Regions from separate parts of the Streptomyces sp. NPDC012466 genome, predicted to be linked through region 2. Evidence: riboswitches for the same ligand, from Rfam matches in the RefSeq annotation. Region 2 holds a riboswitch; the other holds the start of a gene.
What was found. A riboswitch is a leader RNA that binds a small molecule or an ion and turns the genes downstream of it on or off. The one in region 2 is predicted to bind cyclic di-AMP.
Positions count from the first base shown of each region.

Region 1: another riboswitch for cyclic di-AMP. It lies ahead of ACFY9E_RS36370 (transglycosylase SLT domain-containing protein); the one in region 2 lies ahead of ACFY9E_RS22490 (transglycosylase family protein).

Region 1 is NZ_JBIBEQ010000013.1:163,968-171,042, reverse strand. Features, by position in the region: gene ACFY9E_RS36380 (outer membrane lipoprotein carrier protein LolA) at 1-218, opposite strand, end outside; gene ACFY9E_RS36375 (polyprenyl synthetase family protein) at 449-1,459, opposite strand; cyclic di-AMP (ydaO/yuaA leader) riboswitch at 1,962-2,137, shown strand; gene ACFY9E_RS36370 (transglycosylase SLT domain-containing protein) at 2,143-2,922, shown strand; gene ACFY9E_RS36365 (Cof-type HAD-IIB family hydrolase) at 2,886-3,734, opposite strand; gene ACFY9E_RS36360 (GNAT family N-acetyltransferase) at 3,921-4,991, shown strand; gene ACFY9E_RS36355 (glycosyltransferase) at 5,027-6,328, shown strand; gene ACFY9E_RS36350 (polysaccharide deacetylase family protein) at 6,442-7,075, shown strand, end outside.
Region 2 is NZ_JBIBEQ010000006.1:95,356-102,430, reverse strand. Features, by position in the region: gene ACFY9E_RS22515 (protein kinase) at 1-1,060, shown strand, start outside; gene ACFY9E_RS22510 (SurA N-terminal domain-containing protein) at 1,204-1,851, shown strand; gene ACFY9E_RS22505 (nucleoside triphosphate pyrophosphohydrolase) at 1,939-2,958, shown strand; gene ACFY9E_RS22500 (cytochrome P450) at 3,020-4,318, shown strand; gene ACFY9E_RS22495 (transglycosylase family protein) at 4,438-5,409, shown strand; cyclic di-AMP (ydaO/yuaA leader) riboswitch at 5,638-5,804, shown strand; gene ACFY9E_RS22490 (transglycosylase family protein) at 5,809-6,507, shown strand; gene eno (phosphopyruvate hydratase) at 6,771-7,075, shown strand, end outside.

The sequences.
Region 1 (7,075 bases), on a different contig from region 2:
ACGTCGGACTTGGCGATCTTCTCGATGAGCTGCTGGGCGGTGATCTTCGGGAGGTCGGGGTCACCGGAGTCGGCGAGTGCGGGGACCAGGCCGATCGTCGCGGCCGCCACCCCGATCACCGTGACCGGGACGATGTACCGCGCGGCGGTACGCCGCCCGGAGCGCTGCTCGTCGACCTGCCCGGCGGTCGTGCTGTCGTCGGATGCGTACGGTGCCATGTGTGCCCTACCTCCGTGTCGGCGGCGGCTGTCCGTGTCGTGCACGCACTCGTCCCTGAGCCGCCATTCTCACCCGAACAGGTGAGGAGTGGTGTTTTCCGTGGTCACCATCTGACCAAATCGGCCAGGGAGATACGTCAGACCCCGGGCTCAACTCCGTGTACTGCTGGGGTATGACACGGGCGGGCGGCTTCTCCCCCGACCCGTAGGGGTCGGCCGGGAGAGAGGTGCTAGCCGGCCCGGTGCACCACCGCGTCGCAGAGCTCCAGGAGAGCCGTCTTCGCGGCGCACTCCTTCAGGGGCGCCAGCGCCGAACGGGCGTCCTGGGCGTAGCGGACGGTGTCCCGTCGGGCCTGCTCCAGCGCCGGGTGGGCCCGCAGCAGGCGCAGGGCCTCGGCGTGCCGTTCGTCGTCGGTGAGGTCGGAGTCCAGCAGCTCGCACAGGGCGATGTCCTCGGCGAGCCCGAGGCGGGCCGCCCGCTCGCGCAGCCGCAGCACCGGCAGGGTGGGGATGCCCTCGCGCAGGTCGGTGCCGGGGGTCTTGCCGGACTCGTGGGAGTCGGAGGCGATGTCCAGGACGTCGTCCGCGAGCTGGAAGGCGACGCCGAGCCGCTCGCCGTACTGGGTCAGCACGTGCACGACCCTCTCGTCGGCGCCGGACATCATCGCGCCGAAGCGGCACGAGACGGCGACCAGCGAGCCGGTCTTGCCGCCCAGCACGTCCAGGTAGTGCTCGATGGGGTCGCGGCCGTCCTGCGGTCCGGCCGTCTCCAGGATCTGGCCGGTCACCAGGCGCTCGAACGCCTCGGCCTGCACCCGCACGGCCTCCGGGCCGAGGTCGGCCAGGATGTGCGAGGCGCGGGCGAAGAGGAAGTCGCCGGTGAGGACCGCGACGGAGTTGCCCCAGCGGGTGTTCGCGCTCGCGACGCCCCGGCGCACGGCGGCCTCGTCCATGACGTCGTCGTGGTACAGCGTGGCCAGGTGGGTCAGCTCCACGACGACGGCCGACGGCACGATGCCGGGTGCGTGCCGGTCGCCGAACTGGGCGGAGAGCATCACGAGCAGCGGACGGAACCGCTTGCCGCCGGCCCGCACCAGGTGCTGGGCGGCCTCCGTGATGAAGGGCACCTCACTCTTGGTGGCCTCGAGCAAGCCTTCCTCGACAGCCGTCAGTCCGGCCTGGACATCGGCTTCCAGAGCCTGGTCCCGCACGCTCAGCCCGAACGGCCCGACGTCGGTCACGAGGGGTCTCCTGTCTGCTGTGTCTGCCGGTGATTACGCGGTTTGTCGATAGGTCGCTGCCCTCACTCGAGTCAGCGTATCCGGTCACGTTTCGATCACCGCCAGCGCCCATGGTTACAGGCCGGGTGGTATCCGATCACGACCGCTATGTTTTCGATCAACCCATAAGAACAGATATTTATCGACTTACCCAGAGGTAGCGAGGTATGCACGATTTGCCGTTTTGAGTAAGCGAATTCCCCTTGGTGGAAATTGCCCCTCGGGCTCGTGATCAGTGAGTTGAATCACTTCGTCCGCTTTTCCGTCCCACCCTCGCGCCGACCCGTACCCCCTTCCCCCGAAAGCCAGTTGAGCCTTGGCTCTCGCAAAGGATCAAGCGGCCCAAACACCCCCGACCAAGGTCATCCGCGTGATATGTGACTGAGGTGCTTGTTCCCGACATGTGCTCTCGCATACGTTCCCGGCCTGTCCGGCGGACGCCTAATCCTGCCGCCGCCCGGACTCCCCACAGGAACCGACTCACTCACGCAGGGCAGGAGCGGGGGACCCAGGTCAGTCGCCGGGCCGCACAGCGGCACGGCTCGGGGTGAAGCCGCGCACGGCACACAGCGCCGTACGCGGCCGGGCACCTCCCGGCCCGAACCCGACAGCTCACCTCGCAGGCGCCGGAGAGGAATAACGCCATGCCCGGACGAGGCAAGCACCGTCGCCCCAGAACCAACCCGCTGACCCGAGGCCTCATCGCCGCCGGTACCGGCGGAGCCGCACTCACCCTCCCGCTCCTCGGCGCCACCCACGCGAGTGCCGCCGAGCCCCAGAGCGCACCCGCCGCCGCACAGTCCGTGCCGCGGACGGCCCAGCCCGCCAAGTCCCTCACGTACACCGTGACCAAGGGCGACTCGCTCGCCCGTATCGCGGACAAGTACGACGTCTCGGGCGGCTGGAAGCAGCTCTACAAGGACAACCGCGCCGCCGTCGGCGACAACCCGAAGCTGATCCACCCGGGTCTGAAGCTGAAGGTGAAGACCACCAAGACGCACGCCGCGAAGAAGACCGCGACCCCGTCGTCCGCCCCGGCCAAGCCGGCCGCGAAGCCCGCCACGGGCGTCGCCCAGGCCACCCAGGCGTCCGCGAAGACCTACGCGAACAACCTCGACGGCTGGATCCGCGAGGCGCTGGACATCATGGCGCAGAAGGGGATCCCCGGGTCCTACGACGGCATCTACCGCAACATCATGCGCGAGTCGTCCGGCAACCCGCTGGCGATCAACAACTGGGACTCGAACGCCGCCGCGGGCACCCCGTCCAAGGGTCTGCTCCAGGTCATCGACCCGACCTTCGCCGCGTACCACGTCCCCGGCACCTCCTTCGACCCGTACGACCCGGTCGCCAACATCACCGCGGCCTGCAACTACGCGGCCGACCGCTACGGCTCGATCGACAACGTCAACGGCCCGTACTGAGCCGTCCCGCCCAGCAGTCGCTCGAGGACGACGGCGATGCCGTCGTCCTCGTTCGACAGGGTGACCTCGTCGGCCACGGCCTTGAGTTCGGGATGTGCGTTGGCCATCGCGACACCGTGGCCGGCCCAGTCGAACATCGGGATGTCGTTGGGCATGTCGCCGAAGGCGATGGTGTCCGCCGGCCGCAGCCCCAGATGCTCGGCGGCCAGCGCCAGCCCCGTCGCCTTGGTGATCCCGCACGGCTGGAGCTCCACCGTGCCGGGCCCCGACATCGTCACCGTCGCCAGCGAGCCGACCACCGAGCGGGCCGTCGCCGCCAGCTCGTCGTCCGACAGATGGGGATGCCTCAGCAGCACCTTGCTGATGGGCTCGCCCCACAGGTCGTCGCGCCGGTCGACCCGCACCGCGGGCAGGGTCGGGTGCGGCATCAGATAACCCGGCTCGATCAGCGTGAGCCCGTCGACCCCGTCCTGGTCGACCGCCGCGTACACCTGCCCCACCTCGGCCTCGATCTTGCCGAGGGCGGTCTCGGCCAGTTCCCGGTCCAGGGTGATGGACCACAGCAGCCGGTCCGCGCCGGCGTCGTACACCTGCGCGCCCTGCCCGCACACCGCGAGCCCCCCGCATCCGAGGTCGTCCAGGAGCGGCCGCACTCTCGGCGCCGGCCGGCCCGTCACCACGAGGTGCTGGGCACCGGCGTCCGCCACCCGCGCGAGCACGGCGAGAGACCGGTCGGAGAGGGTGTCGTCGCCGCGCAGCAACGTCCCGTCCAGATCGGTGGCGATGAGTGAATATGCGAGGGGTGCGGCCATGATCAGAGAATACGGACAACGCGGCCCTTCGTTTCATCGCACGGCGGCCGCCGATTGCCCGGTTGAAGGCCTCTGCACCAGTTGGCAACAACATGCTCCGCTACCTACCGGAGGGACCGCATCGAGCGGTACCTTCCCTGTGTCCAGGGGGGACTTGATCGGGGGGTCAGGTTGAGCAGTGGGCGCATTCGCGTGGCTGGGCCCGGGGAGCTCGGTGAAGAGGAGAGGGAGCGCTGGCGTGCGCTGCGCGCGGCCTCCGGGGCACCGCGCAACCCCTTCATGGAACCGGAGTTCACCGAAGCCGTCGGCCGGGTCAGGCCGGGGGCCCGGATAGCCGTGGTGTACGAGGGGCCGGAGCCGGCCGGCTTCCTGCCCCATGAGCGGGGCCCGTTGGGGCAGGGCCGGGCGATCGGGCTCGGCGTCTCGGACGCGCAGGGCGCGATCCTGCGGCCGGGCCTGGACCTGGAGACGGGCGAACTGCTGAAGGCCTGCTCGCTGTCGAGCTTCGCCTTCGACAATCTGGAGGCCGAGCAGCGGCTGTTCGTCCGGTACGCGGCCGAGGAGCACGCCACCTACGTCATCGACGTGGAGAAGGGCTACGAGACGTACGAGTCGGTGCTGCGCGCGCAGTCGCCGAAGTTCCTGAAGACCACGCTGGCCAAGGAGCGCAAGCTGGGCCGGCAGGCCGGTGAGCTGCGGTTCGTGTTCGACGAACGCGACCCCGCCGCGCTGCGCACGCTCATGGAGTGGAAGTCGGCGCAGTACCGCAGGACCGGCCGCCGGGACCGGTTCGCCCAGGAGTGGATCACCCGGCTCGTCGGACAGCTGGCCCAGACCCGGGCGCCGGAGTGCAGCGGCACCTTGTCCGTGCTGTACGCCGGTGAGCGGCCCGTCGCCGCGCACTTCGGGCTGCGCTCGGCCTCGGTGCTGGCCTGCTGGTTCCCGGCCTACGACCCGGAGTTCGCGAAGTTCTCGCCGGGTCTGGTGCTGCACCTGCGCATGGCGGAGGCGGCGGCCGCCGGTGGCGTCGGCATGCTCGACCTGGGCCGGGGCGCGGCCGAGTACAAGGACGCGCTGAAGACGGGCGAACTGCCCGTCTACGAAGGGGCGGTGACGCGGCCGGGGGCGGGCGCGGCGCTGCACTGGCTGAGCCGCGAGCCGGCGCGCCGCGCGCACAGCTTCGTCCGCGGCCGGCCGCGGCTCGCCTCGCTGGCCGCGCGGACGCTGAAGGGCGCGGCCCGGCTGCGCCGCACCTGAACGCAAGGCGTACCTGACACAAGGGGGGTGGGCGCATGGCCCGTTCGGCGCGTGCGCAGGAGGAGATACGGCGGTTCCTGGACATCGGGGCGGTGCAGGTCGCCGAGCTGGACCTCGACGGGGACGAGGCGGTGCTCAGACCGGGCCCGGGGAGTCCGCCGGTGACGCACGGAGAGGTGTTCGTGCTGGTCAGGAGGGGCGGCCGACCCGTGGGCACGCTGCTCGGGCGGGTGCCGGAGGGGGCGGATCCGAAGGCCGTGCTGGCGGGGCGGGCACGGGCGGAGTGCCGGCCGGCCGTCGTCGGCGAGTCCGGGGAGCCCCCGTACACGAGTGTCGTCGTCGCGACGCGGGAGCGTGCCGGGCAGCTGGCGCGGGCGCTGGACTCGCTGCTGGCGCAGGACCATCCGCGGTTCGAGATCGTCGTGGTCGACAACGCGCCCGTCACGAACGAGACACAGGAGCTGATCGAGCGGAAGTACGCCGAGCGCGTGCGGTACGTCCGTGAGCCTGTTCCGGGGCTCGCGGGCGCGCACAACGCCGGGCTGGACGCCGTGCGCGGCGAGGTGGTCGCCTTCACCGACGACGACGTGGTCGCCGACCCGCGCTGGCTGACCGAGCTGACCGCGCCCTTCGCCGCCGACGCCCGGCTCGGGTGCAGCACCGGTCTGATCCTGCCCGCGCGGCTGACCACCCCGGCCCAGGTGCTGCTGGAGAGCCACGGCGGCTTCGCGAAAGGCTTCACTCCAAGGACGTACGACCCGGCGCGCCCGCCGGGCGACGAGCCGCTGTTCCCGTTCACCGCGGGGCGGTTCGGATCGGGCGCGAACATGGCGTTCCGCACGGCGGTACTGCGTTCCGTCGGCGGTTTCGACCCGGCCACCGGTGCCGGGACGGCCGCCCGGGGCGGGGACGACCTCTACGGTTTCGTGCGCGTCCTGGCCGAGGGCCACCGGCTGCGCTACACGCCGTACGCCCTGGTGTGGCACCACCACCGGGAGACCTGGCGGGACCTGGAGACGCAGGCGTACGGCTACGGCGCCGGGCTCACGGCGTATCTCACCGCGGTGCTCGTGAACCGGCCCGCGCTGCTGCCGGCGTTCCTCGCACGGCTGCCCCGCGGCCTCGCCCATGCCCGCGCGCTGACGGCCGTGCGGGAGACGGAGGGAGCGCACGGCGCGGGGACGCCGGGCGATCACGACGGGCGGACCCATCCCTGGCCGCGGCGGCTGTCGCGGTTGCAGCGCCGCGGGATGGTGTACGGGCCGGTCGGCTATCTGAAGGCGCGGCGGGCACTGCGCTCGCCCGGTCGGGAGAAGACAGCTCGGGGGGCGGGATGAATGCGGACGGCAGAGGCCGGGCGGAGCGGGGTGCGCAGGACGGTGAGGGGCCGATAGCCGCGGCGGGCGGTGCCGGCACCCCCGCGATCCCCGTCTTCCTGTACCACTCGGTGATGGACGATCCGCCGGACTGGATAGCGGAGTTCACGGTCACTCCGAAGCAGTTCGCCGCGCACCTCGACGCGGTGGTCCGCAGCGGCCGTACGCCCGTCACGATCAGCGCGATCGCCGACCACCTGGCCGGGCGGGCGCCGCTGCCGCCCCGGCCCGTGCTGCTCACCTTCGACGACGGGTTCGCCGATCTGCCCGGCGCCACCGCCGAGGCCCTGGCCGAACGCGCGCTGCCGGCCACCGCCTACCTCACCACCGGCGCCATCGCCCCGGGCGGCCGCAGCCTGCTGCCGCCCGCCCCGATGATGACCCTGGCCCGGGCGGCGGAGCTGGAACGTTCCGGCATGGAGATCGGCAGCCACACCGTCACACACGCGCAGCTCGACACCCTGCCGGCCAAGGCACTGGCGTACGAACTGCGCGCCTCCAAGGCCGTGCTGGAGGACGCCCTCGGGCACGAGATACGGCACCTCGCCTACCCGCACGGCTACAACAGCCCCCGCGTACGGGCCATGTCGGCCCGGGCCGGCTACGAGACGGCGACCGCCGTACGGCACGCGCTCAGCTCCGACCGCGACGAGCGGTACCGCATCGCCCGGCTCATCGTCCGGCGCACCCACACCCTCGCCGACGTCG
Region 2 (7,075 bases):
CGCCTCCGTCATGGACGCGGACACCACCCGCCTCACCCACACCGGCACCCCCATCGGCTCGCCCGCCTACATGGCCCCGGAGCAGGCGATGGGCGGCGCGGTCGGCCCGTACACCGACCTGTACGCGCTCGGCGTGGTCCTGCACGAACTGCTCAGCGGCGACGTGCCCTTCTCCGGCTCCACGGCACTCGGCGTCCTGCACCGGCACCTGTACGAGCCCCCGGTGCCCGTACGCCGCATCCGGCCCGAGGTCCCCGAGGCCCTGGAGGCCCTCGTCCTGCGCCTCCTCGCCAAGGACCCGCAGCACCGGCCCGCCTCCGCGCAGGAGGTCTACGAGCACCTGGAGCCGCTCCTGCCCGCGCGTGGGACGCCCACCGGAGCGGCCCTCGATCCCACCCGGCCGTTCCTGCGCCCGCACGCCCCCTGGCCGGATCGTGCGCGCACCCCCGCGCCCCAGCCCACGCCCGCCACCCCCGTCACCGACACCGCGGGGAAGACGGACATCGCCCGCGCCGTCGACGAGGTCAAACGGCTCCTCGGCGAGGGCCGCGTCACCCAGGCCGTCGACATCCTCGGCGCGATCCTGCCCGCGGCGGCCGAACAGCACGGCGCACACTCCCCGGTCGTCCGCACCCTGCGCAAGCAGTACGCGGCGACGCTCCTGGACGACGGCCAGTACCGGCGCGCCCTGCCCGAGCTGCGCCGGCTCGCCGACGAACGCGCAGCCGAGGCCGGCCAGGCCGACCCGCAGGCCCTGCGCTTCCGCTACGAGGCCGCCCAGTGCCTCGAACAGCTGGGTGAGCCGGCGGCGGCGCTCGCCGAGTACCGGGCGGTGCTGCCGTACTACGAGAACCAGTACGTCGCCGCAGGCGGCCCCGAGCTCGCGCACGACGTCCGCCGTCGCATCGGTCATCTCCTGCTGGCCCTCGGCGACCGCGGTGCCGCCCACGACACCCTGGCCAGGCTGCTGCACGACGTGGAGCGCACCCACGGCCCCGGGCACCCGCTCGGTGCGGAGATCCGCAGGACACTGCAGTGGCTGGGGCAGGTCCGCGGCTGACGACCGCCCCTGGGCTTGGCGCGGCGGTGCCGGAAGTCCCGGTGAATCGTTGGTCGAATGGGTTGGCCAGAGCTTGGCCACTGCCTACCATCGATCATCGCAAGACCTTGTGCACCGTCGCACAATCTCCTCGGGAGGTTTCCTTGCACCGCCGCCGTCGCACCGCGCTCGTCCTCACCGCAGCGATCGCCGCCGCGGCACCCCTGCTCACCGCCTGCGGGAACGACGCGCATCCCGGCGCGGCGGCCGTGGTGGGTGGCCAGCGCATCACCGTCTCCCAGCTCGACGAGCGGGTCGGCGAGGTACGCGCGGCCCAGCGGGCGGCCGTGCAGAACGACGCCCAGTACCAGCAGGCCATCGCCAGAACCGGCACCCTCACCCGCGACACCCTGCAGACCATGGTTCTGGACCGGGTGCTGCACCGCGCCGCCGAGGACGCCGGGGTGAGCGTCTCCCGCAAGGAGATCCAGCAGATGCGGTCCGGCCTGGAACAGCAGGCCGGCGGCGCCGAGGCGCTGGAGACGACCTGGCTCCGGCAGTACGGCATCCCGCCGCAGCGCCTCGAAGAGAACCTCCGCCTCCAGCTGGAGGCCCAGAAGCTCGCCGAGAAGCTCGGCACGACCACCGACCGTCCCGAGTTCTGGAAGGCCCTCTCCGACGCCTCCGAGGACCTGAACATCGACCTCAACCCCCGCTACGGCACGTGGGACGTCCAGAAGAGCAGCCGCGCCGACGCCAAGACGCCGTGGGTCCGGGACGTCACGACGGCACAGACCCAGCAGGGCATGTAGGACCAGGGGCGGCATGCAGGGCACCCGCTCCCCGGGGCCCTGTGGATGACTTCGGGGGCTGTCGGCGGCGTGGGATAGCTTCGAACCGTGAACGCCAACAGCCCCGAAGCCACCCCGGGCCCCGAGCGGACCGCTCCCGACGCGGCCGCCGCCCCGGGCCGCATCATCCTGCTCACCACCAGCCACCGTGTCGCCCCCGGCCTGCTCTCCTGGCCGGCCTGGCAGGCACTGCACGCGGCGGACCGGGTGCTGTGCGCGGACGGCGCACACCCGCAGGTGCCGTATCTGCGCGAGGCGGGGATCCCGGTCGACGAGGCGTCCCCCACCGCCCAGGAGCTGGTCGACGCCTGCTCCGGCGGCCGCACGGTGGTCGTGGTGGCGACGGGTGAGGGCGAACCGGTCCTGACGGACGGACTGGCCCGCCTCGCGGGTACCGGCCGTATCGCCATGCCCGAGCTGGAGCTGCTGCCCGCCTCCTACGACCTCCCGGGCGCCCGGCTCCTCGACCTCGTCCAGGTCATGGACCGCATCCGCGTCGAGTGCCCCTGGTCCTCGCAGCAGACCCACGAGGGCCTGGCGAAGTACGGCATCGAGGAGGCGTACGAGCTCGTCGAGGCGATCGAGGAGGGCGACCGCGACGAACTGCGCGAGGAGCTCGGTGACGTCCTCCTCCAGGTCGTCTTCCACGCCCGCATCGCCGAGGAGGGCCGCCCGGAGGACGGGGAGGAGCCCTTCTCCATCGACGACGTGGCCGGCGGCATCGTCGCCAAGCTGATCCACCGCCATCCGCATGTCTTCGGCGACGCGACGGCCACCACCCCCGAGGAGGTCAAGGAGCACTGGCTGCGCACCAAGGCGGTCGAGAAGCAGCGCACCTCGGTCACCGAGGGCATTCCCCTCGGCCAGCCCGGTCTGGCCCTCGCCGCCAAGCTGGCCTCCCGCGCCCGCGCAGCGAACCTGGACATACCGCTCCCGCCCGTCGAGGGCATCGGCTACGAGCTCCTCGCCCTGGCCGTCCGCGCCGAGTCCGAGGGCGTGGACCCGGAGGCGGCCCTGAGGGCGGCGGCCCGCGCCTACCGCGACGCGATCAGGCAGGCCGAGGGCTGAGCGGAACCGGGGGGCAGGGGAGCGGGGCGGGAAGCGGCGGGAAGCCGGATACGGTCGACGCGTGACCGACCAGCCCCAGCCCCGCACCCCCGCGACCGCGCCCGACCTCTTCACCTGGGAGTTCGCGAGCAACCCCTATCCCGCCTACGCCTGGCTCCGCGAGCACAGCCCCGTCCACAAGACGCGGCTTCCCAGCGGCGTGGAGGCCTGGCTGGTCACGCGGTACGCCGACGCCAAGCAGACGCTCGCCGACCACCGGCTCTCCAAGAACCCGGCGCATCACGACGAACCGGCGCACGCCAAGGGCAAGACCGGAATCCCCGGGGAGCGCAAGGCCGAGCTGATGACGCATCTGCTCAACATCGACCCGCCGGACCACACCAGGCTGCGGCGACTGGTGTCCAAGGCGTTCACGCCCCGCCGGGTCGCCGAGTTCGCGCCACGGGTGCAGGAGCTCACCGACACCCTCATCGACGGGTTCGCGCGGAAGGGGTCCGCCGACCTGATCCACGAGTTCGCCTTCCCGCTGCCCATCTACGCCATCTGCGACCTGCTCGGCGTCCCCCGCGAGGACCAGGACGACTTTCGCGACTGGGCGGGCATGATGATCCGTCACCAGGGCGGACCCAGGGGCGGCGTGGCGCGGTCGGTGAAGAAGATGCGCGGCTACCTCGCCGACCTCATCCACCGCAAGCGGGAGGCGCTGCCCGCCGAGCCCGCCCCCGGCGAGGACCTCATCTCCGGTCTCATCCGCGCCTCCGACCACGGTGAGCACCTCACCGAGAACGAGGCGGCGGCCATGGCCTTCATCCTGCTGTTCGCCGGTTTCGAGACAACCGTGAACCTGATCGGCAACGGCACCTACGCCCTGCTCACCCACCCCGAGGAGCGTGCACGGCTCCAGGCGTCCCTCGCCGCCGGGGAGACGGGCCTCCTGGAGACCGGCGTCGAGGAACTCCTGCGCTACGACGGCCCCGTCGAACTCGCCACCTGGCGTTTCGCCACGCAGCCCCTCACCCTCGGCGGGCAGCGCGTCGAAGCCGGCGACCCCGTTCTCGTCGTCCTGGCCGCCGCGGACCGGGACCCGGAGCGGTTCGCCGGTCCGGACGTGCTGGACCTCGCCCGCCGCGACAACCAGCACCTGGGATACGGCCACGGCATCCACTACTGCCTCGGCGCCCCACTCGCCCGCCTGGAGGGCCAGACCGCGCTCGCCACCCTCCTCACCCGCCTCCCGGACCTGCGGCTCGCGGCGGATCCGGCCGAGCTGCGGTGGCGCGGCGGCCTCATCATGCGCGGCCTGCGCACCCTGCCGGTGGAGTTCGCGGCGGTTGAAAGTGACGAAACATCAGAGCTGTGATCTTCACGTGATCTACGCGGCATTAACTTGTGACAAGTGATCTCCTGCCGATACGTTCACCCATCAACGCGGCCCGGGATGCCGGACGCGGTCACTGCTGTCGTGTGAAAGGTCTCCGTATGCTCTCCGGGAACGGTCGGCACCGTCGCCCCCGCCAGGCTCCGGCTCTCCTCGTCGCGGCCGGAGTGACCGGCTCCGCCATCGCGATCCCACTCCTCGGGGCCTCCGGTGCCAGCGCGGCCGACGGCACGACCTGGGACCGGGTCGCGGACTGCGAGACCGGCGGCGCGTGGAGCCAGAACAGCGGCAACGGCTACTACGGCGGCCTGCAGTTGTCCCAGGAGGACTGGGAGAACCACGGCGGCCTCGACTACGCCGCGAGCGCCGACCTGGCCAGTCGCTCCCAGCAGATATCCGTGGCCGAGAGAATCCTCGCCGACCAGGGGGTCGGCGCGTGGCGTACCTGCGGGCTGCTCTCCGGCCTCGAGCAGGACAAGGGGTCGGAGGCGTCCGGCTCGTCCGAGTCATCCGGTGAGGTGGACTCGCCCGGTTTGCTCGACGGCCCCGATTCCTCCCCTTCTTCTGAGCCTTCCTCAAGCCCTTCGTCGTCGCCTGACGCGCAGTCGACCCAGAAGGATGAAACCTCCAAGTCGGACAAGTCCTCTGATTCCGCCTCTCGGGAGCAGGGGCGGGAGCAGGATCAGAAGTCCGGCAGCTCCCCCTCCGCCACCCCCGGCAGTGGCGAGTCCGGCAACTCGCGCCAGGGCGGCGACTCTTCGGCCCTGACGGACACCGGCTCCGGCCGCCACCGCGGCCCCAGCGCCGAGGAGGGCTCCGCGCCCGCGAGCGGCCGTGAGGGCGCGTCCTCGGGCCGCCACGCCTCGCGCGGCGACGACGCCTCCCGGGACGCGTCCGAGGGCTCCTACATCGTCGGCGTGGGCGACAGTCTCTGGTCCATCGCCGACTCCCTTGACCTCGACGGCGGATGGAACTCCCTCTACGACGGGAACGAGCAGACCGTCGGTACCGACCCGAACCTCATCCTCCCCGGTCAGACGCTCACGACAGGGGTCGAAGCGGACGCGAAGTAGTTGTTCGGGCAGTGCGGAAACGGCGGCTTAAGTCACCCCGAAACCGGGTGAGTTCGCGTCACGTTTCGCGCCGAATGTCCCGTATAAGGCCCGTGAGAGATAGATCTCAGAAGCCCTGATCGTCTTTGAAATTCCGTGGATCGCGTGCCTACGGTCGTGACCGCTCGTCACCACGAGCCCCGGCTGCCGCAACGCCGAATCCTGCCAGCGGCCGTACGGGAACAGTCGTCGCGTCAAGCGCCGTAGGCAGGAGCGGGGGACCCAAGGTAAGTGCCCGACCGGCCGGTTGTGCCGGAAGGGCTTGGGGTGAAGCCGCGTCCCGGGAGGGGCGCGGCCGGGCAACTCAACCGGCCCGAACCCGACAGCTCACCTCGCAGGCGTCGGTGAGGGGATCTCTCCATGCTGTTTTCCGGTAAGGGCACGCACCGCCGTCCGTCCAAGGCCACGCGCGCCATCGCCATCGCCGGTGTCACCGGTGCCGCCGTCGCCGCCCCGCTGATGGCGGCCGGCAACGCCTCCGCCGCCACCGCCTCGGAGTGGGACACCGTCGCCCAGTGCGAGTCCGGCGGCAACTGGTCCATCAACACCGGCAACGGCTACTACGGCGGTCTGCAGTTCTCCGCCTCCACCTGGTCCGGCTACGGCGGCACCAAGTACGCCTCCACCGCCGACCAGGCCACCAAGGCCCAGCAGATCGAGATCGCCGAGAAGGTCCTGGCGAGCCAGGGCAAGGGCGCCTGGCCCGTCTGCGGCAAGGGCCTGTCGAGTGCCGGCTACACCGGCGGCGGCTCCTCGAGCGACTCCGGCAGCTCCACGCAGCAGCAGAGCCAGCAGAGCACCGAGACCCGCCAGACCGAGCAGCAGCCGGCTTCCCGCTCCGACGAGCGCCCGGCCGCGAAGAAGACCGTCACCACCCCGACCGGCAAGAAGGTCAAGAAGGGCGACGGCGAGTACAAGGTCGTCAAGGGCGACACCCTCAGCTCGATCGCCACGGAGGAGAAGGTCAAGGGCGGCTGGGAGAAGCTCTACCAGCTGAACAAGGACATCGTCGAGGACGCCAACCTCATCTACCCGGGCCAGCAGCTGCACCTGAAGTAAGCAGCGGCCCCGCCGGACCCGCCCAGGGTCCTCGTGCTCCCCGCCCCGGTGCGTCATCCCCCGTACGCACCGGGGCGGGGTTTTTTTCGGCAACCGGTTTTGTTCCGTTCGGAAACAATTTACTCTCGGTTCTGTCCATGGGGTGGGCGACCCGGTGGCCGATCGCCCGGGGCCGGTTAGGCTCATGTCGCGAGCCACCACGGCCCGCACCCCGCCGGGTCCACGCGACCCGCGTACCGCGTCACATGAAGAAGGAGATGCTCGTGCCGTCCATCGACGTCGTCGTAGCCCGGGAAATCCTGGACTCCCGAGGCAACCCCACGGTCGAGGTCGAGGTCGGCCTCGACGACGGCAGCACCGGTCGTGCCGCCGTCCCGTCCGGCGCCTCCACGGGCGCCTTCGAGGCCATCGAGCTCCGCGACGGCGACTCGAACCGCTACCTCGGCAAGGGTGTGGAGAAGGCCGTCCTCGCGGTCATCGAGCAGATCGGCCCGGAGCTGGTCGGCTACGACGCCACCGAGCAGCGCCTGATCGACCAGGCGATGTTCGACCTGGACGCCACCGACAA